2 regions of the Microbacterium sp. I2 genome follow, and region 2 is predicted to be linked to the other one. Evidence: predicted binding sites of a transcription regulator. Region 2 holds the regulator's gene; the other holds the start of a gene.
The links. Region 2 encodes LexA, which represses DNA repair genes until DNA is damaged. Its sites were predicted from a motif close to TCGAACANNTGTTCGA; they were not measured.
Positions count from the first base shown of each region.

Region 1: ACLKM7_RS07260 (intein-containing Rv2578c family radical SAM protein) is a predicted target of LexA. The motif match lies at 8,668-8,683, and genes of this name have one in related genera.

Region 1 covers NZ_JBLWIH010000009.1:622-14,805, reverse strand. Annotated here, with positions in the region: gene ACLKM7_RS07310 (siderophore-interacting protein) at 6-881, shown strand; gene ACLKM7_RS07305 (ECF transporter S component) at 878-1,459, shown strand; gene ACLKM7_RS07300 (tryptophan 7-halogenase) at 1,553-2,650, shown strand; gene ACLKM7_RS07295 (hypothetical protein) at 2,725-2,925, shown strand; gene ACLKM7_RS07290 (TetR/AcrR family transcriptional regulator) at 2,995-3,594, opposite strand; gene ACLKM7_RS07285 (hypothetical protein) at 3,702-4,262, shown strand; gene ACLKM7_RS07280 (dihydrolipoyl dehydrogenase family protein) at 4,259-5,722, shown strand; gene ACLKM7_RS07275 (EthD family reductase) at 5,764-6,069, shown strand; gene ACLKM7_RS07270 (acyl-CoA dehydrogenase family protein) at 6,129-7,292, opposite strand; gene ACLKM7_RS07265 (D-alanyl-D-alanine carboxypeptidase family protein) at 7,409-8,569, opposite strand; gene ACLKM7_RS07260 (intein-containing Rv2578c family radical SAM protein) at 8,692-10,830, shown strand; gene ACLKM7_RS07255 (alpha/beta fold hydrolase) at 10,834-11,766, opposite strand; gene ACLKM7_RS07250 (TetR/AcrR family transcriptional regulator) at 11,833-12,495, shown strand; gene ACLKM7_RS07245 (IclR family transcriptional regulator) at 12,539-13,288, opposite strand; gene ACLKM7_RS07240 (ABC transporter substrate-binding protein) at 13,414-14,184, shown strand, end outside.
Region 2 covers NZ_JBLWIH010000019.1:380,030-394,213, forward strand. Annotated here, with positions in the region: gene ACLKM7_RS15395 (hypothetical protein) at 1-1,330, opposite strand, end outside; gene lexA (transcriptional repressor LexA) at 1,402-2,082, opposite strand; gene ACLKM7_RS15405 (LysM peptidoglycan-binding domain-containing protein) at 2,344-2,739, shown strand; gene ACLKM7_RS15410 (histidinol-phosphate transaminase) at 2,789-3,883, shown strand; gene hisB (imidazoleglycerol-phosphate dehydratase HisB) at 3,880-4,488, shown strand; gene hisH (imidazole glycerol phosphate synthase subunit HisH) at 4,485-5,144, shown strand; gene priA (bifunctional 1-(5-phosphoribosyl)-5-((5-phosphoribosylamino)methylideneamino)imidazole-4-carboxamide isomerase/phosphoribosylanthranilate isomerase PriA) at 5,199-5,945, shown strand; gene ACLKM7_RS15430 (SseB family protein) at 5,929-6,708, shown strand; gene ACLKM7_RS15435 (pyridoxal phosphate-dependent decarboxylase family protein) at 7,012-8,412, shown strand; gene ACLKM7_RS15440 (DUF1844 domain-containing protein) at 8,462-8,881, opposite strand; gene infC (translation initiation factor IF-3) at 9,080-9,802, shown strand; gene rpmI (50S ribosomal protein L35) at 9,875-10,069, shown strand; gene rplT (50S ribosomal protein L20) at 10,101-10,484, shown strand; gene ACLKM7_RS15460 (TrmH family RNA methyltransferase) at 10,555-11,355, shown strand; gene ACLKM7_RS15465 (amino acid ABC transporter ATP-binding protein) at 11,442-12,239, shown strand; gene ACLKM7_RS15470 (glutamate ABC transporter substrate-binding protein) at 12,318-13,187, shown strand; gene ACLKM7_RS15475 (amino acid ABC transporter permease) at 13,264-13,911, shown strand; partial or broken gene ACLKM7_RS15480 (ABC transporter permease subunit) at 13,908-14,184, shown strand, end outside.

The DNA.
Region 1 (14,184 bases), on a different contig from region 2:
GACACATGGCCCAGGCCAGTCGACTCGTCAAGCCCGAGACCCAGGGACTCGTGCATCTGACCGTGCTGCGCACCGAGCGCCTGTCGCCGCACTGGATGCGCGTCACGCTCGGCGGCGGCGAGATCTCGCAATTCCGCCACATGGGCTATGACCAGTGGTTCCGCATCTTCCTGCCGCTCGGCGGCGACGAGGGCCTCGACCGCCTTCCCGCGAAGGCGAACAAGATGTTCGGCTACCTGCGGTACCTGCGCATCCCCGACGGCGTGCGGCCGGTGATGCGCAACTACTCTGTGCGCGCGTACCGTCCGGCGACCGAGTCGGCAGGCGCCGAGATCGACGTGGACTTCGTGCTGCACGGTTCGGCCGCCGACGGCACGGCCGGCCCCGCTTCGCGGTGGGCCGAGACCTGCGAGCCGCGTGAGAGCGTCGTCATCATCGACGAGGGCCTGGCGTTCAATCCCGCGCGCGGGGTCGACCGAGTGGTGCTCGTCGCCGACGAGACCGGGCTTCCCGCGATCGCGAGCATCTGCGCGACACTGCCCGCCGATTCTTCGGGCGTGGCAATCATCGAGGTGCCGTCGGCCGAGGACGCCCTCGAGTTCCCGCATCCGGCCGGGATCACGGTGCGCTGGATCGTGCGCGAGCACGGCATCAAACCGGGATCGCTCGCGCTGCACGCACTGACCGAAGCAGCGCTTCCGGATGCTCCGTTCCACGCCTACATCGTGGGCGAGCAGGCGCTTCCGACCGAAGCGCGACGGCATCTGGTCGGTGAGCGCGGGGTCTCGAAGGACCTCGTGAGCTTCTGCGGATACTGGCGTGTCGGTGCGTCGTCACCCACCCCGAAGTCGCAGGCCGCTCCTGCGGAGATGACGGCATGAGCCGCTCCAACCGCGCCCAGGTCTCGACCGCCTACTTGTTGACGTGCGCCGCGATCGGCGTCGCGGGCGGCATCGTGCTGGCCGCCGGCTGGTGGATCTCGTCGATGCTGTTCATCACCATGCCCCTCATCTCGGTCGCGATCGCGGGACTGTGGCTCATGCCCGCCGTCATCGCGCTGCGCCTCATCCAGCGCCCGTTCGCCGGCCTGCTGGTCGGGCTCATCTCGGGGCTCGTGCTCGCGCCGTTGTTCACCGTCGGCGCCATCGGCACGACGCTGTGGTGGGCGCTGTTCGCCGAGCTCGGCTTCCTGCTGGTGCTGTACCGGTTCTGGCGCACGTGGCAGCACTACGCGAGCGCGCTCATCGTCAGCATCGTCTACCCGGTCATGGCGGCTGCCTCCTTCGACCTCTGGACGATCCCGCTCGGCATGCAGATCGCCTATTTCGGCGTCACGCTCGCCAGCTGCTTCGCCGGCACGTGGCTCGGCATCGTCGTCGCAGATCGCCTGCGCTCCGCGGGCGTCGCGAAGCTCGCGCGGCGCCGCACACCGGTGGCAGCAGCGGAACCCGCCGCCTGACACGGCCTTCGCCGAGGGTTGTCGCGTCGGCGCCGCTATGCTCGCGGCGAGCGGGGCCGACAGGCGCCGCTGTGCGGGCGGCGGAGGTGCGCGATGGCATTCGATCACGCGGTGGTCGTCGGTGCAGGCATCGGCGGACTGCTCTCGGCCGCGGCGCTCGCCCCGCGCTTCGAGCGCGTGACGATCCTCGAGCGGGATGCGCTCCCCGTCGATGCGACGCACCGCCGCGGCGTTCCGCAAGGAGAGCAGATGCACGTGCTCCTCGCGATCGGCCAGGATGCCTTCGAAGAGCTGCTGCCGGGGATCGGTGCAGCCTGGGCGGATGCCGGGGCGGCATGGTTCGACTCGACGCGCGATGTCGCGAGCTTCAGCTCCCAGGGATGGACGGCTCGCGGCCCGAGCGAGGCCTGGACCTACGGCATCCGTCGTCTCGTCCTCGAACGGATCGTGCGTGACCGGATCCGCGCGATCCCGACCGTCACGATCGCCCAGGGAACCGTGACGGGCCTGCGGGCGTCGCGCGACGGCAGCCGGGTGACCGGGGTCGAACTGCGGGGCGAGGAGGCCATCGAAGCGGACCTCGTCGTCGACGCGTCGGGCCGCACGTCGCACGCGGCGGAATGGATCACCGCGCTCGGGTTCGAGCCACCGGCCGAACATGAGATCGTCAGCGACATCGTCTACTCGACTGCCGTGGTGCGACTCAGCGCCGACGCGCTGCGGCCCGACATCCGCGGCGTGCTCGCACCGCCGACACCGATCAACCCTCGTGGTGCCGTTCTCCTCCCGTGCGGCGACGGGCTGCACCAGATCGTGACGGTCGCGCAGAACGCGTCTCGGGCGCCCGCGGACCGAGACGAGTTCCTCGCGGAGCTGGACCGAGCCCCCACGCCGGTCGTCGCCGACGCGGCCCGCCGGGCCGAGTTCGTCGACGATCCGAAGCCCTTCAAGATCCGCGGAACGCGCCGGACCCGGTGGGAGGACATGGCCTCACGACCGGACGGCTTCGTCGCGGTCGGCGACTCGGTGCTCGCTCTGAACCCGATCTACGGGCAGGGCATGTCCGTCGCAGCGGTCGAAGCCCTGCGGATGCGCGACCTCGTCGCCAGCGCGGATGCCGGAGATCCGACGAGCCTCGCGAGGCGAATCCAGGAGTCGTTCCGCTCGACCCTGGACTTCGTGTTCGACTAGGTCTCCGCAGCGATGCGCGCTTCGCGGCGACCGCTCTTCACGGTGTCGAGGCCCCGCCGCCGCCGAAGACCCGTGTGCTCGGCACGCTGGCGACCGAGGACTGGAAGGTCGCCGTCGCCGCGCGATACGTCAGCCACTACTTCTCGGCCGAGCCCCTCCAGCGGCCCGAGATCCAGGCCCGCATCCGAGCGTGGGCTTCGAGCCGGCGCCGGCCGCGCAACACCGATCCCGGCGACGTCCCGAAGCCGTTCGACGGAGAACCCCTGCCGCGCTGAGACTTCACGCCGACACGAAATGGATGCCGCACGGGGCTCAGACGCCACGGATGTCGGCCCGAGTTCGGACTATGTCGGGCGCGGGGCGGCGACGACCGACGCGAACGCCGCGGCGAGCGAGTTCGCGACCTCCTCCGGCGTGCCCAGATACCCGCTCACCATCCCGCCATCTCGCAACAGCATGAGCTGCCGGGCGACCGCCGCAGCACGACCCGGCTCGGTCTCACCCGCGACCTCGGTGAAGAAGTCGAACATCCATCGACGATGGGCGTCGACCGCTTGCCGGACCGGATCCTGAGCGTCGGAGAATTCGGCAGCCGCGTTGATGAACGCGCATCCGCGGAACCCGGGCCGGCAGCTGGCCTCGCCGATGCCCACGGCGAGAGCGCGCAGCGTTCCCACCGGATCGCCCGGTCGATGCACGCTCTGCATCCAATTCCGCTCCGCTTCGGCTTGCTGCTCGAGATAGTGGATCACCAACTCGCCCTTGCTGCGGAAGTGCCGGTAGAAAGTCACCTTCGTGACGCCGACCTGCTCGATGATGCGGTCGGCGCTGGTGGCGCGGATTCCCTGCGCGTAGAAGAGCTCGCTGGCCGCCGCGAGGATACGCGCGCGTGTGCTGGGCCCGGAGGTCGTGCGACGCGTGTGCTCGCCAAGCTCTGCATGCACCTGCTGCTCCGATCCGGGTTGTGCTGGTTGCCCCAGCGACGTTTCTATCCTAGAGTCTGTGATGTAGACGTACTAGTAACTCTACATCCATCCCTCGAAAGAAGATCATGAGCTCTGCCGTTTCATCCGTCGCCCTCGGCGCAACTCTGCGCCGCATCTACTTCATCCGGTTCGCGTTCGCTCTCCTCTGGGCGGCGCTCGTGTTCACCGTCGGGAGCGCGGCAGGCCCGCTCCAGACCGTGCTCCTGGTTCTCTACCCGCTCGTCGACGCAGGCGCCGTCCTGGCACAGATTCGCTCCGAAGGCGATTCGCGCGGACCGCGTCCGGCGGAGCTGATCAACGTCATCCTGAGCGCGATCGCCGCGATCGCCCTCGGATGGGCGTCGACGGTTTCAACCCCTGCGGTCCTGCTCGCGTGGGGGACGTGGGCGATCGTGTCCGGCCTGACACAGCTGTTCGCTGCGATTCTCCGCCGCACGTCAGGCGGTCAGGTGCCCCTCATCATCAGCGGCGGCATTTCGGTTCTCGCCGGCGCGGCGTTCGCGGCTCAGGGCCTGCAAGGGTGCGGCACCGTCTCCGGCGTCGGCGGTTACGCCGTTCTCGGCGGGATCTTCTTCCTCATCGCCGCCATCCGCTTGAGCATCGCACTGAAGAAGGTCTCAGCATGACGGCGTTCGACTACGACCTCATCGTCGTAGGCGCCGGCCCCGTCGGCGAGAACGTCGCAGACTATGCCGCCAAGCAGGGTGTTCGCGTCGCCGTCGTCGAATCCGAGCTCGTGGGAGGTGAATGCTCGTACTGGGCATGCATGCCTTCGAAGGCGCTTCTGCGCAGCGGTCACGCGATCCGTGCCGCTCAGCGCCTGGCGGGAGCACGCGAGGCCGTCACCGGCCGGATCGACGTCGCGGCCGTGCTCGCGAGGCGCTCGGAGTTCACCGACCATTGGAACGACGACGGGCAGGTCGCGTGGCTCGATTCTGCCGGAATCGAGCTCATCCGCGGCCACGGGCGCCTCGTCGGACCACAGCAGGTACAGGTCGGCGAGCGCGTGTTCAGGGCGAAGGCAGTGGCATTGGCGACCGGATCGGTTCCCTTCGTGCCGCCGATCCCGGGTCTCGAGACCGTCGCGGCTTGGGGCACTCGGGAGGCCACTGCCGCCGACCATGTTCCGGTGCGCCTGATCGTCATCGGAGGAGGCGTCGCTGGGACGGAGCTGGCCTTCGCCTTCGCGTCGCTCGGCTCGCAGGTGACGGTGATCTCGCGGACGCCGCTGCTGGACCAGGAGGAGCCGTTCGTCGGCGAGTACATCGCCGACGCGCTCGAGCGCGAAGGCGTGGACGTGCGCCTCGGCGTGACCCCTGAGCGTGTGGTCCGTGATCCCGACGGCACCGTTCGCGTGCTCCTTCCCGATGGGACGAATCTGCACGCCGACGAGATCCTCGTCTCCACCGGTCGACGCCCGAACACCGGCGATCTGGGTCTGGAGACCGTCGGGCTCACTCCGGGCGAAGCGGTCCCCGTCGACGACACCATGCTCGTCGACGGGAACGACTGGCTGTACGCGGTGGGCGACGTGAACGGTCGCGTGCTCCTGACCCACCAAGGCAAGTACCAGGCTCGCGCCGCCGGTGAAGCGATCGCGGCGCGTCTGCAGGGCAGACCCGTGGACGACGCGCCTTGGGGCGCGCACGTCGCGACCGCTGACCACCGGTCGGTGCCGCATGTGGTGTTCACCGACCCCGAGGTGGCGAGCATCGGTCTGACCGAAGAGCGCGCGCGGCGCGCGGGCATCGCGGTTCGAGCCGTCGAGTACGACCTCGGCTGGGTGAGCGGCGCGAAGCTTCACGCCGACGGATACACCGGGCGCGCCAAGCTCGTCGTCGACGAGGATCGCCAGGTCGTCGTGGGGGCGACCTTCGTCGGTCAGGACGTGGCCGAGCTCCTCCATTCCGCGACGATCGCCGTCGTCGGCGAAGTGCCGATCGATCGCCTCTGGCATGCGGTGCCGTCGTACCCGACGATCAGCGAGATCTGGCTTCGACTTCTCGAAGCCTACGGACGCCCGGACGGCAGCCATCAGTCCCCCGCCGCCCCGCGGGTGGAGGCGACTGACCGCGTCGGGGCATGACGAACGATCCGACCTCACCACAACATCGAAGGAGCAAGCCAATGCCGACGAAGATCACCCTCATCTTCGACAACCCCGACGACGTCATCGCGTTCGAAGCGGAGTACACCCGCGTCATCGACCTGGCCCGTCAGCTCCCAGGTCTGCAGCGCCTGGAGGACGCCAAGGTCTGGCCGAAGGAAGACGGCACCCCGACCCCCGCGCACCGCACACTCGACCTGTACTTCGGCGACTACGACGAGGCCTCGCGCGCAGTGACGACATCGATCGGAGGAGAGTTCTTCCAGCGCGTCATCGGGACGGGGACCGCGTTCACCGGTCTGTTCTCGGACATCCAAGCAGCCTGATACAGACGACACGGCCATCCCCGATCCCGGGGATGGCCGTGTTCGTCCGTGGAGGATGCTCAGCGCTTGCCGACGATCTGGCGGCTCACGATGTCGCGCATGATCTCGTTCGTGCCGCCGTAGATGCGGTGCACGCGCGCGTCGAGGTAGGCGCGGGCGATCGGGTATTCGGTGATGTAGCCGTAGCCGCCGTGCAGCTGCACGCCGATGTCGAGCAGCTCGGCCTCGCGGTCGGTCGTCCAGAACTTGACCTTCGCGGCCTCTTCGGCCGTGAGCTTCTGGTCCTTGTAGAGCATCATTGCGCGGTCGACATAGGTCCACATCACGTCGACGGTGGTGGCCATGTCGGCGAGCTTGAAGCGCGTGTTCTGGAAGTCGGCGATGCGCTCGCCGAACGCCTCCCGGCTGAGGGTGTAGTCGCGCGTCCAGACGAACGCAGCCTCGCCGGCGGCGGCCGCGGCGACGCCGATCGAGAGGCGCTCGAGCGGCAGGTTCATCATGAGCTGGATGAAGCCCTGACCCTCCCTGCCACTGATCAGGTTCTCTTCGGGCACGAACACATCGGTGAACGAGAGCTCGGCGGTGTCCCACCCGTGGAAGCCCATCTTCTCGAGCTTCTTGCCGTGGTCGAAGCCCTCCATGCCGTTCTCGAGGATCAGCAGGCTGAAGGCATCCGGACGGTTGCCTTCACCGGTCTTGACGAAGGTCACGACCATGTCGGCCGTCTTGCCCGACGAGATGAACGTCTTGGCCCCGTTGACGAGGTAGCCGCCGTCGACCTTCTTCGCCGTCGTCTTGATGCCGCGCAGGTCGGAGCCGGCGCCGGGCTCGGTCATCGCGAGGGCGCCGAGGATCTCGCCGGTCGCCATTCCCGGCAGCCACTTCTCCTTCTGCGCCTGGGTGCCCATGTGCACGATGTACGGCACGGCCAGGTCGTCCTGGATGCCGAGTGCACCGGCGAGCGAGCCGAGGCCCGCGCCGATGGTCTCTTCGAGCACGACCGATCGGAAGCGGTAGTCCTGCAGCATTCCGGCGCCGCCGAACTCCTCGGGCACGGACAGGCCGATGATGCCGGCTTCGCCGGCGGCGAGCATGGTGGCCCGGTCGATCTCGCCGGCTGCGTCCCACTGCCTGCGCTTCTCGTCGGACGCGTAGCGCTTGATGAACTCTTTGACGACGTCGCGGAACGCCTCGTGGTCCTCGTCGTAGATATCCCGCTCCATGGCAGGCGAAACCTCTCTCCTCGTCGAGCCCGCGGCGCTGCTCTCGGCCGCGGCACGTCGATCCTACGCCGAACCGCGACATTCAGTCTCACGAAAGATGGAATCGAGTTCCGGCGTCACTCCGCGTAGTCGGGCGCGGGCGGCAGGGCGAAGAACTCCTCCAGGGACGTCCACCCGCCTTCGTGATAGGCACGCGCCAGCTCTCGGCCGACGTAGCGCAGGTGCCAGGGCTCCGGCAGGTAGCCCGTGACGGCGGTCGCGCCGTCCACGTACCGCACGATCCAGCCGTGCTCCCACGCGTGCTCGGCGATCCATCGGCCCTGCGCCGTGCCGGCGAGGTCATCGAGGCTTCCGCACGCGCCGGCGCACGCGACGACGTCCGCGCCGAGCCCCAGCTGGTGCTCGGAGTAGCCGGGCCGGGCGCTGACCTGATCGGCCTGCTCGCCCCGTTGCGCGAAATGGCGCCCGTAGGTCTCCTGCTGCGTCTGGTACGACCGGAAGGCGCTCTCGAGGGCGACCTCGCCGACGCCGGCATCGCGCGCCGCCGCGACGAGGGAGGTGAGCCCGGATGCCGCCTCCGCCCGCAACGCGCCGCCTTCGATGTTGCGCACGCCCTCCGGCATCACCAGCGCCGACGGCCGGTAGTCGATCGGCGACGCCGGGCGCAGCTTGTCGACGACCGCCCACACTCGCGCGGAATCTCCGAGGTCGACACAGCTCGCCGATCCCCCCGCGACCGCGGAGCGGAACGCCTCGCCGCCTCCGGCGGCCAGCACGGCGGCCTCGTCATCGCCCGACTGGAGCGCAGCGACGAACTCGGGGACCGCGCACAGGTCCGTGACGACAGGGGACTGTCTCACATCGGGCACGGGCAGCTGCTCGATCTCGGGCGGATCGCCCGCCAGCGACATCGTCGCCTCGACGGTGTCGGCGGGTGGTGCGACGATCGCGGTGAGCGCGGCCGAGGAGCCGACCAGGAGTGCGGCGCCGACCGCGAGGCCGGCCACGACGCCCGCACGCTTCCAGCGACGCGTGCGGGCATGGTGGGCATGAACCCCATCGGGATCGAACAGTTCGGCCGCGCGTGCCGCGCGGCGACTGCCCACGGGCGGGGCAGCGCTCCCGGAGCGAGTACTGTGCTCGGCACGCGTGCGGTTCTCAGCGCGGGCGCTCTTCTCGGCGCGGGCGCGTCGCTCCGCCTCGTCGCGCATCGCTCGCGCGGCACGACGAGTACCGGGGGCCGGCCGGGAGGGTTCGGGCTTGCCAGGCGCCGTCACGTTAGCCATTGTGGCCCTCGGGCCCGATCGACGCGAACCCGGGCCGAACTGTCCCTCGGTCGATGTTCGATGTAATGCGAGGTCTGCTTGACCGATGCTCGAAGATATGTTCTCATGGAAGCATGCGGTGGCAGGGACAGGAATTGGGCGTGGCGGATGCCGCGGCCCTGCCCGGCCTCGAGCAGCTGAACGGTCTCGTCCAGTCGGTGACGACGCCGGAATTCGCCGGCATGACCTTCCACGAGGTGCTCTGCAAGTCCGCTCTCAACCATGTTCCGAGCTCTTCGGCCATGCCCTTCGACTGGACGGTGAACCCGTACCGCGGCTGCAGTCATGCATGCGTGTACTGTCTGGATCCGGACACACTGGTGCTGATGTCCGATGGCCGCAGCAAGCGCATCGGCGATGTGCGCGCGGGCGACGAGGTGATCGGCACTCGGCGAGAGGGCTCGTACCGTCGCTATGTCGCGGCAACGGTGTCGGCGCAATGGACGACCCGCAAGCACGCCTACCGCGTGACGCTCGCCGACGGCACGGAACTCGTGGCGAGCGGCGACCACCGCTTCTTGACGGAACGCGGTTGGAAGTACGTGCAGCCCGGCCAGGCCGGTTCTCAGCGACCGCATCTCACAACCAATAACAAGCTCGTCGGCTTCGGGTCAGGCGGCGTCCCCGCCTCCAACACCGAGACCGATGACTATCGGCGGGGTTACTTGTGCGGGATGATCCGCGGCGACGGGATGATGCTCAAGCGCGAGTACGACCGGTCCAACGGACGTGGTCGCTACATGGCGCATCGTTTTCGCCTCGCGCTCGCCGATGATGAGGCCCTATCTCGTTCGAGGGACTTCCTGCAGATCGGCGGCGTGGAGACTTCCCTCAGGCAGTTCACCCCGGCGACTGCGACTCGACGGGAGATGACCGGAATCTTCACGTCGCGAGCGGACGACTTCGCTGCGATCGCTGCGCTCATCGGATGGCCGGAGGAGCCGTCGCTGGAGTGGTCTCGAGGGTTCCTTGCCGGAATCTTCGATGCCGAAGGCAGCTGCAGCCGCGGCATACTCCGGATCACGAATTCGGATCCGAGGATCCTGTCCGCCATTGCCGCGGCCTTCGACGCGCACGGCTTCCGCTATGTGCAGGAACCGCCGCGTCCGAACGGGGTCAGTTCCATTCGTCTCCTCGGCGGTCTGCCGACGCGGCGTCGCTTCTTCGATCTGACGAACCCCGCCATCACTCGCAAGCTGAACATCATCGGGGATGCGGTGAAGTCGGATGCGCCACTGCGTGTCGTCGCGATCGAAGACCTCGGAGAGACCATCGACATGGTCGACATCACGACCTCGACCGGCGACTTCATCGCGAACGGCGTGATCAGCCACAACTGCTTCGCCCGCGGGACCCACGAGTACCTCGAACTCGATGCGGGGAAGGACTTCGACTCGCAGATCGTCGTGAAGGTGAACGTCGTCGACGTGCTGCAGAAGGAGCTGCGACGAGGTACGTGGATGCGCGAGCCGGTCGCGCTCGGCACCAACACCGACCCGTACCAGCGAGCGGAAGGCCGCTACAAGCTGATGCCCGGCATCGCCTCGGCGCTCGCCGAATCGGGTACTCCGTTCTCGATCCTCACCAAGGGCACGATGATCCGCCGAGATCTGCCGTTGCTGAAAGATGCCGCACGTCACGTCGACGTGACGATCGCCACCTCCATCGCGGTGTTCGACGACGAGCTTCAGCACATCATCGAGCCCGGAACCCCCACCGCGACGGCGCGGCTGGAGACGGTGCGCGCGGCGACCGAGGCAGGCTTCCGCGTGACCGTCTTCCTCATGCCGATCATCCCGCATCTGACCGACTCCATCGCGGCGATCGACCACGCGCTGACCCGCATCAAGGATGCGGGTGCGTCACGCGTCGTGTACGGCGCACTGCATCTGCGGCCCGGCGCCAAGCAGTGGTTCATGCAATGGCTCGAGCAGCGGCATCCGGAGCTCGTCTCGTCGTATCGAGGCCTGTATCCCGGGATGACTGCCAACGCGCCCAAGGCCTACCGGTCGTGGCTTGCCAAGCGCGTGCGGCCTCTGCTTCGCGTCCACGGCCTGGACGGCCGCGCCGAAGACGACGCTCCGCGGGGCGCACCCGTCTCGGGCCTGGCCGCCCGCTCGGCGCCGATCATCGTCACCTCGCGCGGCCGGGCGGCGCAGCCGCGCCCTGCCGGCGTGGGTGACGGGCGCGAAGCATCCGCCCGGCTCTTCTGACACTCACACCGCTACTGCCTCGGCGGTTTCGCGGAGCGCCGCGGCGGACGCCTCTCCCGCTCGGGACGACGTAGGAACCGGCCGCGTGACGAAGTCGACGACGGCGTCGAGGAACGGATCGGCCGTGAGGATCCGGTTGTGTCCGTAGCCGCTCGTCGACAGCAGACGCGATCCCGGGTTCGCGTCCGTGATGCGCGACGCCTCGGCGAACGGAACGCGACGATCGGCGTCGTCGTGGATGACGAGCAGCGGCGTCCCCGGCAACGGCCGCCGGACCGCGGAGAGCCACGTGAACGGGTCGGCATCGCCGGGGAAGTACTTACGCGCGAAAACCTGCGCGAGCGCGTCCGAGGTGCGGTCGGGGTAACGGAGCGTCGATTGGAATCGCGTCAGCAGGGTTTCGGCAGCAGCCGGCGCCGCGACCGTGACCACTCGCTCCGTCTCGATCCCTCCTGCCGTCGAGACGAGTGTGGCAAGGCCCCCGAATGAGTGGCCGACGATCGCCTCGAAGCGCCCGTACCGCTCTTGCAGAGCGCCGAGCACATCGCGCCAGTCGACGAGGTAGGTCCTGCGGCCCGCCGAGTCGCCGTGGGCGGGCGCGTCGAAGGCCACCACTCGATACCGCTCGGCGATGAGTTCGCGCACCAGCGTCGCGAACTGGCTGGCGCGCCCGTTCCAGCCATGGGCGAGCACGACCGTGCGGTTGCCGGCGCCCCACTCGTAGGCCACGACATCGACGCCGGTGCCGGCGACGCCGGGGATGCGCACCACTGACCGCCGTGAGCGCGACATTGTAGGGAGATCGACCGTGCGCACCGGTCGAGGCCGGTCGACATGGGCGAACAGCGGCATGGCCGCTGCCGCACCCCACCGAGGCGAGACGGATCCTGCGGCGCGCACGCCGGCGCCGGCAAGCGAGAGGACGGTGTTCATCATGCTCCAATCCGGGTATACGAACGGTCGTACTTAGTAATACGAACGATCGTACGGTATTCTGATCCCGTGGCACAAGGACAGATCGACGGACGCCGACTCCGGGGCGATGAATCCCGCCGGGGGATCCTCGCGCACGCCGTTGACACCGCCTCGGTCGACGGCCTCGACGGCATCACCATCGGGCGATTGGCGGATGCCTCAGGCCATAGCAAGAGCGGCGTCGCGACGCTGTTCGGGTCGAAGGAGCAGTTGCAGCTGGCCGTCGTGGCGGCAGCACGAGAGGTCTTCGTCGACAGCGTCGTCACTCCCGCCCGAGCGACCTCCGAGCGAGGGCTGTCGCGCGTGTGCGCATTGCTGTCGCAGTGGCTCGCGTACTCCGAGACACGCGTCTTCCGCGGCGGCTGCTTCTTCGCCGCGACGTCGGTCGAGTACGATTCCAAGCCCGGTGCGGTGCGCGACGCCGTCGTCGCGGCAAGCTCGGACTGGGAGGACTACCTCACGGTCAGCATCGAGTACGCGATGAAGGCGGGCGAGCTGCCCCTCCTCGACGATGCGCGCCAGCTCACGTTCGAGATGGTGTCCTTCCTGGAGGCGGCGAACACCCGATCCCTCTTGTACGCGAGCGCCGAGCCTTACGCCCGGGCAGCGACGGCCCTGCGGGCGCGCCTGACGAGCCTCGGCGGCGATCCCGACCTCATCGCGAGCGTGGTGCCGCCCGCGTCGGCCTGACGAAGGACGCTCGCCCGCACGCAAGATGCCGGCCATCGGCCCCTCAGGCGCTGTGGCCCATCTCGGCAGAGACGTCGCGGGCCGTGGCGAACAGGAGAGGCAGGTTCTCTTCGAGCTTGGCGAGCGTGGCGACGACTTCGATCGCCGTCACAGAGATTGCGGCGACGGTCTGACCGCGTGAATCCCGCACCGGGACCGCGACGCACATGACGTACGAATCGTGCTCGCCATTGTCGACGGCCCAGCCCCGCTGGCGAATGCCTGCCAGCTCGACCTCGAGCGAATCGCGGTCGGCGAATGTCGTGGGCGTGTAGCGCTCGAACACGACATGCGAGAGCAGCCGGTCGCGCTCCTGGCGGGGGAGGTAGGCCAAGATGACTTTGCCGACGGCGCTGGCGTAGATCGACACAGCGTGTCCCACCCGAGACGGCAACTGCACGGCCTGAAAAGCCGGACTGTCGACCTTGTCGACGTAGATGATCTCGTCGCCGATCAGCTGTGCGAGGTGCACGGTGTGCCCGGTGCGTCGCTGCAGGTCTCGCAGAAGGCCACCCGCGTGCTGCCGAAGATCCATTGAACCGAGGGTGAGCTCGGACAGTTCGATCAGGCCACTGCCGAAGACGTAGGTTCCAGCGCCCGTCTTCCGCACGAAGCGTGCGGCTTCCAGGGTCTGCAGGATCCTCAACGCGGTCGACTTGTGGACATCGAGCAGATCGGCCGCGTCGGAAAGGGACATCGGGCCCTCCGCTGATCGCTGGATCAATTCGATGGCCCGTTGCACGGCCTGCGACATGATGCCTCCATTGCGTTATCTGCAATGGAGTGTAGCGCTCAGCGAAATGGCTACCTAACGTTGCACGGGTTGCGACGCTCGTTGCGACGTGCACCGGAATTCGCTTTCACTACGAAGGAGTAAAGATGAGAGTTGCCAGGCACGGCAGGACGGGGATGATCGCCGCCGCTTCGGGCACGGCACTCGTCCTCGCGCTCACCGCGTGCAGCGCCACCGAGACGCCGACCGAGACCGGAGGCGTCACGACGGTCACCTTCGCGGCGTCGACCTTCGGAGACCCGGGCCGGGGTCCGCTGCTTCTCGAACTCGTGGACGAGTTCAACGCAAGCCAGGACGAAGTGCGGGTGGCCGCTGCCGCGGTGCCCTACCCGACCTTCGGGCAGACGATTCTGACGCAGATGGGCAGCGGCCTCGGTCCCGATCTCATCCGCTTCGACATGCCGGAGTTCGCCTCGGCATCGGAGGCGGGGCTCATCGCACCACTGGATGACCTCATCGACGTCGACGGATACGACCTGCTCGAGCAGCCCGACCAGTTCATGGTGCATGACGGCGTGCGGCACGGCATCATCTTCGAGGCCTCGAACTACGGCATGTTCTACAACACGGACCTGATCCCCGAGCCACCCACGACGTACGAGGAATTCTTCCAGACCGCTGTCGAGGTCACGGGTGGCGACACCTACGGGCTGGCGTTCCGGCAGACCGAGGCTGAAGAGGCCGGAGTATGGCAGGACATCTTCAACTACGTCTACGGATTCGGCGGTGCCTGGTCCGACGGCGAAGAACTGACGATCAACAGCCCTGACAACCTCGAGGGCCTCGAGGCATACCAGGAGCTCTACGACGCCAATGTGATTCCCAAGGGAGCCGACGCCGCAACCTTCCGCCGCATG
Region 2 (14,184 bases):
CGGTCTGCGGGGCGACCTGCTCGCCGTCGCGGCGCTGGAGGAGCTCCAGGAGCCAGGCCACCAGGAAGGCGACGACGAGCACCAGGACGATGTCGCCGACCGACAGTGGCCGCAGAGCGAAGAGCCACAGCACGGCCAGCACGGCGATGAGGGTGCGTACGAGGATCTTCTGGCGGGCGAGCCAGCTTCCGAAGCCGCCGGTGTCGAGGCCCCGGGCGGCGAGTTGCCGGCGCGCCGACGAGTTGAGCCCGCTGACGGCGCGGCGCAGGCCGCGCGCGGCGCCCCAGCCTCCCATCACCCAGCCCAGCACGGCGACGAAGACTCCCAACAGCGCCAGGACCAGCGCGGTCTGCGTCATCCCGTCCACGAGGCGCCCATAGATCACGTCGAGCGCGGACGGCGACAGGCCGAGATCGCCGGCGACGATCCCCATCGTCGTCGACCCGATCCCGAGGCTCGCCGCCAGGGCGCCGCCGCCGATCGCCAGTCCCAGGCCTGTGCCGAGGATCGCGGTGCTGCGGCGTCGCGCGATGAGGATGCCGAGCGCGAACAGCCCGAGGGTGAGGAAGGGGAGCCACCAGCCGAGGGTCGCCGCGATCGCATAGCCGGCGCGGACCATCGCGAGGTTGTTCCCTTCGCCGATGATCACGACACGGTCGATCTCGGGGATGAGCTGGGCCACCCCGAGCCCTCGGTCCACGAGGTTCTGCTTGACGCGCTCGACGATCGCGCCGAGCTGGATGCCCACGCCGTCGTCCGTGCGCACGACCAGGCCGCCGCCGTCGGATGTGGCAGCGAGGGTCAGCGCGCGATGCGCGGCGCGTGTCGTGGTGGCCCACACGTCGGCGAAGGCCTCTGATTCCACGACCCGGGTGACCGTCGTGGCGACGAGGCTCTCGAGACCGCTCGCGGCCGGAGCCTGCAGCAGCTCGAGTGCGTCGGCCGCACGCGGCGGCAGACCGAGCTCGGCGATGCCGTCGAAGACGCGGGCGGTGACCTCGTCGAAGTCGACCTGGGCGCTGATCGCCTCCATCGCCTCGTCGATGATCATCGCCTGAACGGCCGGGTCGTCGACGAGCGGCGCGAGGGTCGCGACGAACGCCTCTTCTTCGACCAGCTGCACCCGTGCCCACGCTCCGACGATGGACACCGGAACCAGGATCGCCGCGACGACGATGCAGATCGCCGACACCACGGATCGCCACCGGCCACCGGCCGGCCGCTCACGGGCAGCGGATGCCGTCGCCAAGCGGGCGTTCTCGGCTTCGAGCGCGCGTACGCGCTCGGCGAGGATCTGCGTGGCTGACGTGGCGGTGCCGCTGTCGGTCATGGCGTCATTCTGTCGGAAAGGCGCCTCCCACGACATCACCCGACATAGATGACCGCGATCAGCGGCCCGTGTCAGACGGCGCGCAGGACCGCGACGACCTTGCCCAGCACGGTGGCCTGATCGCCGAGGATCGGCTCGAACGCCGAGTTGCGCGGGAGCAGCCACGTGTGGCCGTCGCGCTGGCGGAACGTCTTCACCGTGGCTTCGCCGTCGAGCATCGCCGCGACGATGTCGCCGTTCTCGGCGGTGGCCTGGGCACGAGCCACCACCCAGTCACCGTCGCAGATCGCGGCGTCGATCATCGACTCGCCCGACACGCGCAGCATGAACAGGTCGCCCTTGCCGACGAGCTGACGGGGGAGGGGGAAGATCTCCTCGACCTGCTGCTCGGCGGTGATCGGCACGCCCGCGGCGATGCGCCCCACCAGGGGCACCAGCGCTGCGTCGCCGACGGCGGGGCCGCTGTCGGCGGGGTTCTCGGTCGCGGTCCCCGGGAGATCGATGAGGACCTCCATGGCGCGGGTCTTGCCGGCGTCGCGTCGGAGGTAGCCGCTCAGCTCGAGTTGATTCAGCTGGTGCGTGACGCTGGAGAGCGACTTGAGCCCGACCGCATCGCCGATCTCTCGCATGCTCGGCGGGTAGCCGTGCCGCGCGATCGAGCGCTGGATGACCTCGAGGATCGCCATCTGCTTCTCGCTGAGGCTCTTGCGCCGCCGCGTCTGAGGTTTGTCGCGTCCGGTCGCGTCGCTCATGTTCCGGCTCCCGTCTCGCGCTCGCCGCCGAGCGCAGTTTCTTCGAATGTCGGAGGCCCGTGGTGGGGTTCTCGTATCGAAACCGTATCCGCAATCCGCCCGCTGCCGCAGCACCTGTGCCGCGTGTCGCGTTCGAGAGAGCATGGACGATTTCGTCACTTGACATCGTACAACCTCGAAGATAGGTTCGGAAGAGAGCTTCGCATCCGCCGCCCCCGGCCGGGTGGCGGATGCGAATCTCTCGCCACAGGAGGAGCAGACATGACCGCGATCGGCATCTCGTCGCCCGTTCTCCCGTCGCCGGCTCGTGCGGCGGACCAGGCCGTGCGCCACGCCACCCGTATGCGGCTGACCGTGCGCGGACGGCGCGTGCTGGCCGTGCTGGCCGCCCTTCCCGCGGTCGTGGCGCTGAGCTTCGCCGTCATCGGCGGCGGCGCCGCTCTGGCCACCCGTGACTCCGGCGCCCCCGCCGGGTCGTTCACCACGGTGACCGTCGGCTCCGGCGAATCGCTCTGGTCGATCGCCGAGGAAGTCGCGCCCGGCCACGACCCCCGCGACGTCGTGGACGGCATCGTCCGCCTGAACGCGCTGGACGATGTCACGGTCGCCGTGGGGCAGAGTCTGTCGATCCCTGCGGAGTACGCGCCTTCGCGGTAAGTCCGCACCGTCGTCACGCGGGCGCCGTCCTCCAAGCGGCGGCCGTAGGATGGGAGGGGTGAGTGCACGTCTCGAAGACCTCCCTCTGCGCGCCGATCTCGTCGGACAGACGCCCTACGGCGCTCCGCAGGCGCCCCTCCCCGTGGCCCTGAACGTCAACGAGAACACGCATCCGGTGCCGCCGGAAGTCGCAGACGACATCCTCGACTCGATCGCACTCGCGCTTCGTGACGTCAACCGGTATCCCGACCGTGAGTTCACCGCCCTGCGTGAAGGCTTCGCCGACTACCTCGGTCACGGGCTCACTCGTGATCAGATCTGGGCCGCCAACGGTTCGAACGAAGTGCTGCAGCACCTGCTGCAGGCGTTCGCGGGCCCGGGCCGGACCGCTTTCGGATTCGGTCCCACCTACTCGATGTACCCGTTGCTCACCCGCGGCACGGGGGCGAGCTGGGTCGCGGGCACTCGCGCCGCTGACTTCTCTCTCACTCCTGAGGACGCGGCCTCCCAGGTGAACGATGTGGCGCCGGATGTCGTCTTCCTGTGCTCCCCGAACAACCCCACGGGCACGCCGCTCGGACTCGACGTCGTCGAAGCGGTGTACGAGGCCTCGCACGGCATCGTCATCGTCGACGAGGCCTACCACGAGTTCGCTCCGCACGATGAGCGCTCCGCGCTGACGCTGCTGCCGGGGCGAGAGCGCCTGGTCGTCTCGCGCACCATGAGCAAGGCTTTCGCCTTCGCGGGGGCCCGCGTGGGCTACCTCGCCGCGGACCCCGCGCTGATCGACGCCTTGCGCCTCGTGCGACTGCCGTATCACCTGAGCGCCCTCACGCAGGCGGCGGCGACGGCTGCCCTTCGCCACGCACCGATCATGCTGCGGATGGTCGACGAGATCGTGGCGCAACGCGACCGCATCTCGGCGACCATCGAGGCGCTGGGCTACACGCCGCACGAGTCCTGGTCCAACTTCGTCCTGTTCGGCGGGGTCACCGATCCTGCGCAGACGTGGCGTGCGCTGTACGACGCCGGCGTCCTCATCCGGGACGTGGGAATCCCTCACCACCTCCGCGTGACCGCGGGCACCGAGGACGAGACGACAGCGTTCCTCGACGCCCTCGCCTCGGTAGGATCGGCCCCATGAGCGCAGCACACCGGACGGCGTCCCTGCGGCGTGCCACGAGCGAGTCCACGGTCGAGCTCGAACTCGACCTCGACGGCACCGGCCGCAGTCGCATCGACACGACCGTGCCGTTCTTCGACCACATGCTCACGGCGTTCGCGAAGCACTCGCTCACCGATCTGACGGTGCGGGCGTCGGGCGACACCGACATCGACGCGCACCACACGGTCGAAGACATCTCCATCGTGCTCGGGCAGGCCATCCGCGAGGCTCTCGGCGACAAGGCGGGCATCGGGCGCTACGGCGATGCGCTCGTGCCGCTGGACGAGGCGCTCGCTCAGGCGGTCGTCGACATCAGCGGGCGCCCGTACCTGGTGCACGAGGGCGAGCCCGCCGGTTTCGAGCACCACCTCATCGGCGGGCACTTCACTGGATCACTGGTGCGCCACACCTTCGAGGCCATCTCGTTCAACGCCGCACTCACGGTGCACGTCCGCGTGCTGTCCGGTCGCGATCCCCACCACATCGCCGAGGCGGAGTACAAGGCCTTCGCGCGGGCATTCCGCCAGGCCAAGGCACTGGACCCCCTCGTGGAGGGTATTCCGAGCACGAAGGGCGCATTGTGACCGGTGAGGCCGGACGGCCGCTGGTCGCGGTTCTCGACTACGGCTCGGGCAACGTTCATTCCGCGGTCAAGGCGCTCGTTGCGGCGGGCGCCGACGCGCGCCTCACCAGCGATCGGGTTCTCGTCCAGGAGGCCGACGGCCTCGTGGTCCCGGGCGTCGGGGCGTTCCGCGCTGTCGCCGAGGCATTGCGCGCGAGCCGCGGAGGCGAGCTCATCGAGCGGCGCCTGGCAGGCGGTCGCCCCGTCCTCGGCATCTGCGTCGGCATGCAGGTGTTCTTCGAGCGCGGTGTCGAGCGCGGCGTCGACAGCGAGGGGCTCGGTGAGTGGCCGGGCGTCGTGACCGAACTCGATGCACCCGTGCTGCCGCACATGGGCTGGAACACCGTGGAGGCCGGCGAGGGCTCCCGGCTCTTCCGCGGCCTGGAGCAGGAGCGGTTCTACTTCGTGCACTCCTTCGCGGCGCAGAAGTGGCTGCTCGAGGTGCAGCCGCCCTTCCCACAGCCCGTGCTGACGTGGTGCACCTACGGTGCCCCATTCCTCGCCGCCGTCGAGAACGGGCCGTTGTCGGCCACGCAGTTCCACCCCGAGAAATCAGGGGCTGCCGGCATCCGTCTGCTCTCCAATTGGATCGAAGGGCTCGGCGGGGCTACTCTCTGAGATCGTGCCGTCCGCGGGAGCGCATGCTCTCGTGACTGTCCCGCACGAGGAGCCATGAACGATTTCGCGTCCACCCCCAAGCTCGTCCTCCTGCCCGCCGTCGACGTCGCCGACGGCAAGGCAGTACGCCTGACCCAGGGGGAGGCCGGCACCGAGACGAACTACGGCGACCCCGTCGACGCCGCGCTCGACTTCGCGCGCCAGGGTGCCGAGTGGATCCACCTCGTCGACCTCGACGCCGCCTTCGGCCGGGGCAGCAACGCCGGCACGCTCCGCAAGGTGATCAAGCAGGTGCGCGGCGTCCAGGTCGAGCTGTCGGGCGGAATCCGCGACGACCGCACGCTCGAGGCGGCGCTCGAGAGTGGTGCGGCCCGCATCAATCTCGGTACCGCGGCCCTGGAGAACCCGGAGTGGGCTGCCGACGTGATCGGCCGCTACGGCGACGTCATCGCCGTCGGGCTCGATGTGCGGGGGACGACTCTGGCCGCCCGGGGCTGGACTCGCGAAGGCGGAGACCTGTGGACGGTCCTCGACCGCCTCGAAGAGGCCGGCTGCAGCCGGTACGTCGTGACCGACGTCACGAAGGACGGCACGCTCAAGGGTCCGAACCTCGATCTGCTGCGCGAACTGACCACACGCACGCCGAAGCCGATCGTGGCGTCGGGCGGTGTGTCGAACCTCGACGACATCATCGCACTGCGGGACCTCGTGCCGCTGGGCGTGGAGGGGGCGATCGTGGGCAAGGCCCTCTACGCCGGCGCGTTCACGCTCGCCGAGGCGCTGGATGTCGCCGGATACTGACCCCCACGCCGACCATTCCGCCGATTCGGCAGGAGTGCCCTGGGCGGGGCGCAGCTTCCACGCCAACCCGCACACCGCGGACGACGGCTCGGCCGATCCTGCGCTGCTCGCGGCGCTGACGGCGTTCCGGGACGGTGCGGGGAGTCAGCAGCAGGTCGTCGACGCCTACCGCGCAGCGCGCCTGCTCATCCCGCTCATGGCGGCGAAGGGCGACGAGGGCACCGGCGCGCACGGGCTCACGGTCGACAAGACCCAGGAGCTGTCGATCGTCACCGTTGCCGCTCCCGACGGCCGTCGCGTGCTGCCGGTGTTCACCTCCGTCGAGGCGATGGGACGGTGGGATGCCGCCGCCCGGCCGGTCCCCGCGGACGGCGTCCGCACGGCGCTGGCCGCGGCCGCGGACGACACCGACTTGATCGTGGTCGACCCGGGCTCACCCACGGAGTTCGTCATCCGCCGCCCGGCCCTGTGGGCGATCGGCCAGCAGCTGCCGTGGGGGCCCAGCTACGTCTCGGCGGAGGTCGTCGCGGCGCTTCATGAGAGCATCGGGGGCGAGCTGGCCGTCATCGACCTGGCGGTCGAGGCAGGGGACCCCGACGCGCGTCTGCGCGGTCCGGAGCTCGTCGTCCGGCTGCACCTCATGCAGGGGCTCGATCAGTCCGAACTCGACGCAGTCCTCTCGCGGCTGGCCAAGCGCTGGTCTGCCGATGACCGCATCGCCGTGCTGGTGGACTCGCTGACGGTCAAGCTCGTCCGCGCCTGATGCAGCCGCACGGCGGCTGAGCCCCGCGGATCGTTGCAGATGCGGCATCGCTCGGTGTTGCTGGGCGGCAGATGGCACATTTTTGGAAAGGTGCAGTGATGGGCCGGAGCTTCGAGGCGGCGCGCGAAGCAGCCGACATTCCCATCAGCCCTCCGGGACGCTTCGGCGCCTGACGCCACTGAGCACGGCGTAACCCGGCGCGGCGGCCTGGGCACTGACGCCGCCGGTGTGAGCCGGCCTAGGAGATCCTCTTGCGGCGGCAGGGCCCCCGGTGGATGATCGGCACGGCGGAGAGGGGGCCTCATGGACGACGGCTCGACGACAGACCAGTACCGGCGGGCCCTGGAGGTCGCGCATCGACGAGCGATGAGCTGGCTCGATTCGCTCGAGGATCGTCCGATCCGTCCTGACATCGACGTCGACGGCGTGCTCGACCGGCTGGATCGCACGCTCCCCGCGCGGGGGACGGATGCCGCGGCCGTCGTCGAAGAGCTCGCCGAGGCATCCGAGCCGGGACTCATGGCGATGGGGTCGCCGCGCTTCTACGGGTTCGTGATCGGCGCGGCGTATCCGGCCGCCCTGGCTGCGGACTGGCTCGTCTCCGCGTGGGATCAGAACACCGGCTCGCGCCAGCCGACGCCGGCCACCGCGGCCGTGGAGGAAGTCGCCGCCGACTGGCTCGTCGATTTGCTGGGGCTGCCTGCCGGGAGCGGTGTGGGGTTCACGACGGGTGCGACGAGCGCCAATCTGTCATGCCTCGTCGTGGGCCGCGATGCGGTGCTGCGGAGACGTGGCTTCGACCCGGCCGCGGGCTTGTCGCGAGCTTCCGGCGTACGATTCCTCGCGGGCGACTCGGTGCACACCTCCGTGATGCTCGCCGGGCGGATCTGCGGTCTCGGCGTCCCGCGGACGGTCGGAGCCGACGAGGAGGGACGCATCGACGTCGACGGCCTTGCGCGAACGCTCGCGGAGGAAGACGTCCCGACCGTCGTCGCGCTGCAGGCGGGCGATGTGCACTCGGGCACGTTCGATGACTTCGTCGCGGCGATCGACGTGGCGCACACGGCGGGGGCGTGGGTGCATGTCGACGGCGCGTTCGGGCTGTGGGCGACTGTGAGCCCTCGGCTGCAGCACCTCGTCGCCGGGCTCGCCGACGCCGATTCGTGGGCTACCGATGCCCACAAGACGCTCAACGTGCCGTACGACTGCGGTGTCGCGATCGTGCGTGACGAGGCCGCGATGACGGCATCGCTCGCCGCGCACGCCGCCTACCTGCCGACCGTCGCGAGCATCGCCGAGCCGTACGATCACGTGCCCGAGCTGTCACGTCGCGCGCGCGGCGTGACGGTGTGGGCGGCGCTGCGCTCGCTGGGCCGCGAGGGAGTCGTCGCGCTGGTGGACGGTCTGGTGGATGCCGCTGCCGGGCTCGCAGCGGGATTCCGCGAGATCCCTGGGCTCGAGGTGCTCAACGACGTCGTGTTCACGCAGGTGTGTCTCGCCGCTCGGGACGACGCCGAGACCGCGGCGCTGGGGGACTGGCTGCGTCAGGAGGGCACCGTGTGGGCCTCCTCGTCGACGTGGCGGGGGCGCACGGTGGTCCGCTTCGCGGTGAGCAACTTCCGCACCGACGACGATGCGGTGCGGCGCACGGTCGACGCCGTGGCGCGCGGTGCGTCCGCCGTCGGCATCACGTCACGGCGCTGAAGAGTCGACAGCTGATCAGCGGACGCTCGTGATCAGCTGACGGTCCTGATCAGTTGACCGGGCCGGTCCACTTCTCGCCGGGGCCCTTGCCGATCGGGTCGGGGATGACGGATGCCTCGCGGAACGCCAGCTGCACCGACCGCAGGCCGTCGCGCAGCGAGCGGGCGTGCATGTCGCTGATCTCCGGGGCTCCCGCGGCGATGAGCCCGGCGAGGGCGTTGATGAGCTTGCGGGCCTCATCGAGATCCGTCTGCGTCGCGGGGTCGTCGGCGAGGCCGACCTTCACGGCGGCGGCGCTGAGCAGGTGGACGGCGGTGGTCGTGATCACCTCCACGGCGGGCACGTCGGCGATGTCGCGAGAAGCGGATGCCGCAGCCTCCTCCTGCTCCTCCCAACGGGCCTGACGCGCGGCATCCGCACCCGTCGTCGCGCTCGTCCCGGTGCCGTCCTGGTCTCGAATCGTGTCCACGCCGTACTCTCTGCTAAACTTCTCTGGTCTCCGGTGCGTCATGCGCCGGATCGGAAAGTGGATCACATCCCACCCGCGCTTGCCGTTCCAGGCTACCGGGTCATGCACTCCGCCCCGACCGCTTGCGGCCGGGGTAGTCGCCTGAGTCTCGGGCGGGAACCAGGGTGCCAGAAGTCGGGTCTCGAAGCGTCCTGACGGGTGGAGTGGATCTTCCTCCGCCCGCGACGCAAAACGTGTCGCGGTGTCATCACCCGCACGAAGGAGTTCCGCATCAGCGATCCCCGCACCAACGACCGCATCCGGGTGCCCGAGGTACGCCTCGTCGGCCCGAACGGAGAGCAGGTCGGCGTCGTCCGCATCGAGGTGGCGCTGCGCCTGGCTCAGGAAGCCGACCTCGATCTCGTCGAGGTGGCCCCGAACTCGAAGCCCCCCGTGGTCAAGATCATGGACTACGGCAAGTTCAAGTACGAGGCTGCGCAGAAGGCCAAGGAAGCGCGTCGCAATCAGGCGAACACCGTCCTCAAGGAGGTCCGGTTCCGTCTGAAGATCGAAGCCCACGATTACATCACCAAGCTCAAGCGCGCCGAAGGCTTCCTGCAGTCGGGCGACAAGGTCAAGGCGATGATCCTGTTCCGCGGTCGCGAGCAGTCGCGTCCGGAGCAGGGTGTGCGCCTGCTCCGCAAGTTCGCCGAGGACGTCGCAGAGTTCGGCACCGTCGAATCGAATCCCACGATCGATGGCCGCAACATGGTGATGGTCGTCGCCCCGCACAAGAACAAGTCCGAGGTGAAGACCGAGCAGAACGCCCAGCGCGCCGCCAACAAGGAAGCAGCGCGCTCGGCTCGCACCGGCGCACCGGCCAACGAGGCCGAATCGGCTCCGGCCGAATCGGCTCCCGCCGAATCGACTCCCGCCGAATAACGCCCCCACAGACTCCCGCGCCGCGGGATCCGACTCCCGCCCGCGCGGGATGTGAAACGAAGGAATGAACAGATGCCGAAGCAGAAGACCCACTCGGGCGCCAAGAAGCGCTTCAAGGTCACGGGCAGCGGAAAGCTCATGAAGCAGCAGGCGAACCTTCGCCACAACTTCGAGGGCAAGTCGTCGCGCCGCACCCGCCGCCTCTCCCAGGAGCAGGTCCTCGCCCCGGGCGACGCCAAGGTCGCCAAGAAGCTCCTCGGTCGCTGAGCGCCCGACGCACGAATAGGAATCACACGAAATGGCTAGAGTCAAGCGGGCCGTCAACGCCCACAAGAAGCGTCGCGTCATCCTCGAGCGCGCCTCCGGTTACCGGGGTCAGCGTTCGCGCCTCTACCGCAAGGCGAAGGAGCAGGTCACCCACTCGCTCGTCTACGCGTACCGCGACCGTCGCAAGCGCAAGGGCGATTTCCGTCGCCTGTGGATCCAGCGCATCAACGCCGCTGCCCGTCAGAACGGCATCACATACAACCGCTTCATCCAGGGCCTCGGCCTCGCGGGTGTGCAGGTCGACCGCCGCATGCTCGCCGAGCTCGCGGTGAACGAGCCCGCCACGTTCGCGTCGCTGGTCCAGACGGCGAAGAACGCGCTGCCCGAGAACGTCAACGCTCCCAAGAGCGCCTGATCTCGGCATCCGTCATCGAAAGGGCGCCCTCCACACGGAGGGCGCCCTTTCTGTCCCTAGACTGAGTGCCGTGCTCGAGAACCCTCGCTCTCCGCGCGTTCGCGCCGTCGCGAAGCTGACCAAGCGCAGCGCCCGTCAGGAGACGGGGCTGTTCCTGCTGGAAGGTCCGCAGGCCGCACGCGAGGCGCTGGCCTACCGCCCAGACACCCTCGTCGAGCTGTTCGCGACACCCAGTGCCCTCGAGAAGCACGCCGATGTGAGGGACGCGGCGAAGGATGCCGGCATCGAGGTCGTCTTCACGACCGAGGCCGTGCTGGATTCGATGGCCGACACCGTCACCCCGCAGGGCATCGTCGCCGTCGCCCGGCAGTCGCCCACATCGGTGCGCGACGTCTTCGCGGCATCGCCCCGGCTGGTCGCCATCTGCGAAGAGGTCCGCGATCCGGGCAATCTCGGCACGATCATCCGCGCGGCGGACGCCGCAGGGGCCGATGCCGTCGTGCTCACCGGACGCACCGTCGATCCGTACAACCCCAAGGTCGTGCGTGCCACGACGGGGTCGCTGTTCCACCTGCCGATCGCGGTCGGCGTCGAGCTGACCACCGCTGTGGAGCGAGCGCACGCGGCGGGCGTGCGCGTCATCGCGGCCGATGTCGGGGGAGGGGACTTCCTCGCGTCGCGGCCGATTCTCGCCGAGCCGACCGCGTGGCTGTTCGGCAACGAGGCCCGCGGGCTCGACGACGAGGCCCTCGCCATGGCGGACCTGTCGCTGCGCCTGCCCATCTTCGGCGCGGCAGAGTCGCTCAATCTCGCGACGGCGGCGAGCGTCTGCCTGTACGAGACCGCGTTCGCGCAGCGCGCCGCCAGCTGACACGTCGCATTCCGGCGCTGTTACAGATCGGTAAAGGGTCGCGCGCCCACTGGCCCCACGTCGGAGCGCGCCCCTAGGGTGAAGACATGGCGACACCTGAAGCCCCGGCGCCGGCGCCGCGGACCTCGAACATCTCGGTGCGACGGGGCGAACCCCTGGTCATCATCGATCACGTCGACAAGCACTTCGGTGATCTGCACGTGCTGAAAGACATCAACACGGTGGTCAACCGGGGCGAGGTCGTCGTGGTGATCGGCCCCTCCGGCTCCGGCAAATCGACGCTCTGCCGCGCGATCAACCGGCTGGAGACGATCGACTCGGGCACGATCTCGATCGACGGCGCGAAGCTGCCCGAAGAGGGCAAGGCGCTGGCGCACCTCCGCGCCGACGTCGGCATGGTCTTCCAGTCGTTCAACCTCTTCGCCCACAAGACCGTGCTCGAGAACGTCACGCTGGGCCCGATCCAGGTGCGCGGCATGAAGAAGAAGGATGCCGAAGAGAAGGCGATGCAACTGCTCGACCGGGTCGGCGTGGCCAACCAGGCCACCAAGATGCCCAACCAACTGTCAGGCGGTCAGCAGCAGCGCGTCGCGATCGCGCGCTCCCTCGCGATGAACCCGAAGCTGATCCTGATGGACGAGCCGACCAGCGCGCTCGACCCGGAGATGATCAACGAGGTGCTCGACGTCATGATCGGGCTCGCCGCCGACGGCATGACGATGATCGTCGTCACCCACGAGATGGGGTTCGCGCGCAAGGCCGCTGACCGTGTGCTCTTCATGGCAGACGGCGCGATCGTCGAAGAGGCGACCCCCGACCAGTTCTTCACCAACCCGCAGAGCGACAGGGCGAAGGACTTCCTGTCCAAGATCCTCGAGCACTGAACCGCTCCGGCCGCCTTCCAGCGGCCGGGAACCGAGAGGACCGTCACGAACGGTCCGACACAGCAAAGGACGAAGACAATGAAGCGAATGCGACTTCCGTTGATCGCGCTGGCCGCAGCCGGCGCGCTCGCGCTGTCGGCGTGCGCCTCCGGCGGCACGCCGGGTGGCGAGGAGACGACCGCCCCCGAGCCCGAAGAGGTGACCTTCGAAGAGGGCACCACCATGGCCGCGCTGAACGAGGCCGGATCCATCACGATCGGCACGAAGTTCGACCAGCCGCTGTTCGGCCTGAACGGACCGAACGGCCCTGAGGGCTTCGATGTCGAGATCGGCAAGATCATCGCGTCCGAGCTCGGCATCGCCGAAGAAGACATCGAGTGGAAGGAAGCGGTCTCGGCCAACCGCGAGCCGTTCATCCAGAACGGCGAGGTCGACATCGTGATCGCCACGTACACGATCAACGACAAGCGCAAAGAGGTCGTCTCCTTCGCGGGCCCGTACTACATGGCAGGTCAGTCGATCCTGACGCTCGCCGACAACGACGACATCGAGAGCGAAGACGACCTCGTCGGGCAGCCGGTCTGCTCGGTCACCGGCTCCACGCCCGCCGCCAAGCTGGCGGAGATCGGCGCCGAGCCGGTTCTCACCGACACGTACTCCAACTGCCTCGAGCCGCTGCGCAGCGGCGCGGTGGTGGCTGTGTCGACCGACAACGTCATCCTCGCCGGCCTCGCGGCGCAAAACGAGGGCGAGTTCAAGGTGGTCGGCGAGCCGTTCACTGAGGAGCCGTACGGCATCGGCCTCGCGCTCGAAGACACCGAGTTCCGCATGTGGATCAACGACGTGCTCGAGAAGGCGTACGAGGACGGTCGCTACGAGGAGGCATGGAACGCCACCGCGGGCACCGTGCTCCCGTTCGTCGAGCCGCCGACTCCCGACCGCTACTGATCGACACGGATGCCCCGGGTCCGCCTGATTCGGCGGCCCGGGGCATCCGTCCCCACACACTCACGAAAGGAGGCCCATGGAGCAGCTCTGGTCGCTGATGCCGACCTTCTTCGAAGGCTTCCGTGTGACGCTCCTCCTGCTGGTGGTATCCGGCGTGTGCGCGCTGGTGCTCGGCACGCTCATCGCCGCCATGCGGATCTCGCCCGTCGCGGCGCTCCGCGGGTTCGCGGCGTTCTGGACCGAGATCGCACGCAACACCCCGCTGACCCTCGTCTTCATCTTCACGGCCTTCGTCATGCCCATGCTCGGCGTGCGGATGCCGTACATCCTGCTGGCGTTCATCGCGCTGACGTACTACACCTCGCCGTTCGTCGCCGAGGCGCTGCGGTCGGGCATCAACGGCGTGCCGGTCGGTCAGGCCGAGGCAGCACGCAGCATCGGGCTCGGTTTCGGTCAGACCGTCTCGCTCGTCGTGCTGCCGCAGGCGTTCCGCATGACGATCCCGCCCCTCATCAACGTCTTCATCGCCCTCACGAAGAACACGTCGGTCGCCGGCGGATTCTTCGTGGTCGAGCTGTTCGCGACGACGCGACAGCTCGCCAACGACAACGGGAACATCGTGATCCAGATCCTCGTGACCGCGGCGGTGCTGTACCTGGTCATCACCGTGCCGCTCGGCCTGATCGCCGGGCAGCTCGAGAAGCGCTGGGTGGTGCGGCGATGAGCGGCGCGAGCGTCCTGTTCGACGCACCGGGACCCCGGGCCCGCCGCCTCTCGCTCATCCTGTCGATCGTGGCGGCCGCCCTCATCGTCGCCGGCGCGGTCTGGGTGATCCTCACACTCGCTGCTCCTCGCGACTCGGGCGGCATCACCCTGCCGGGCATGTTCGACCTCACTCGGTGGAACATCTTCACGGACCCCGCCGTGTGGGGGTTCATCGGGGAGGGCGTGATCGCCACTCTGCAGGCGGCCGCCGTCGCCGCCGTCGGCGCGATCG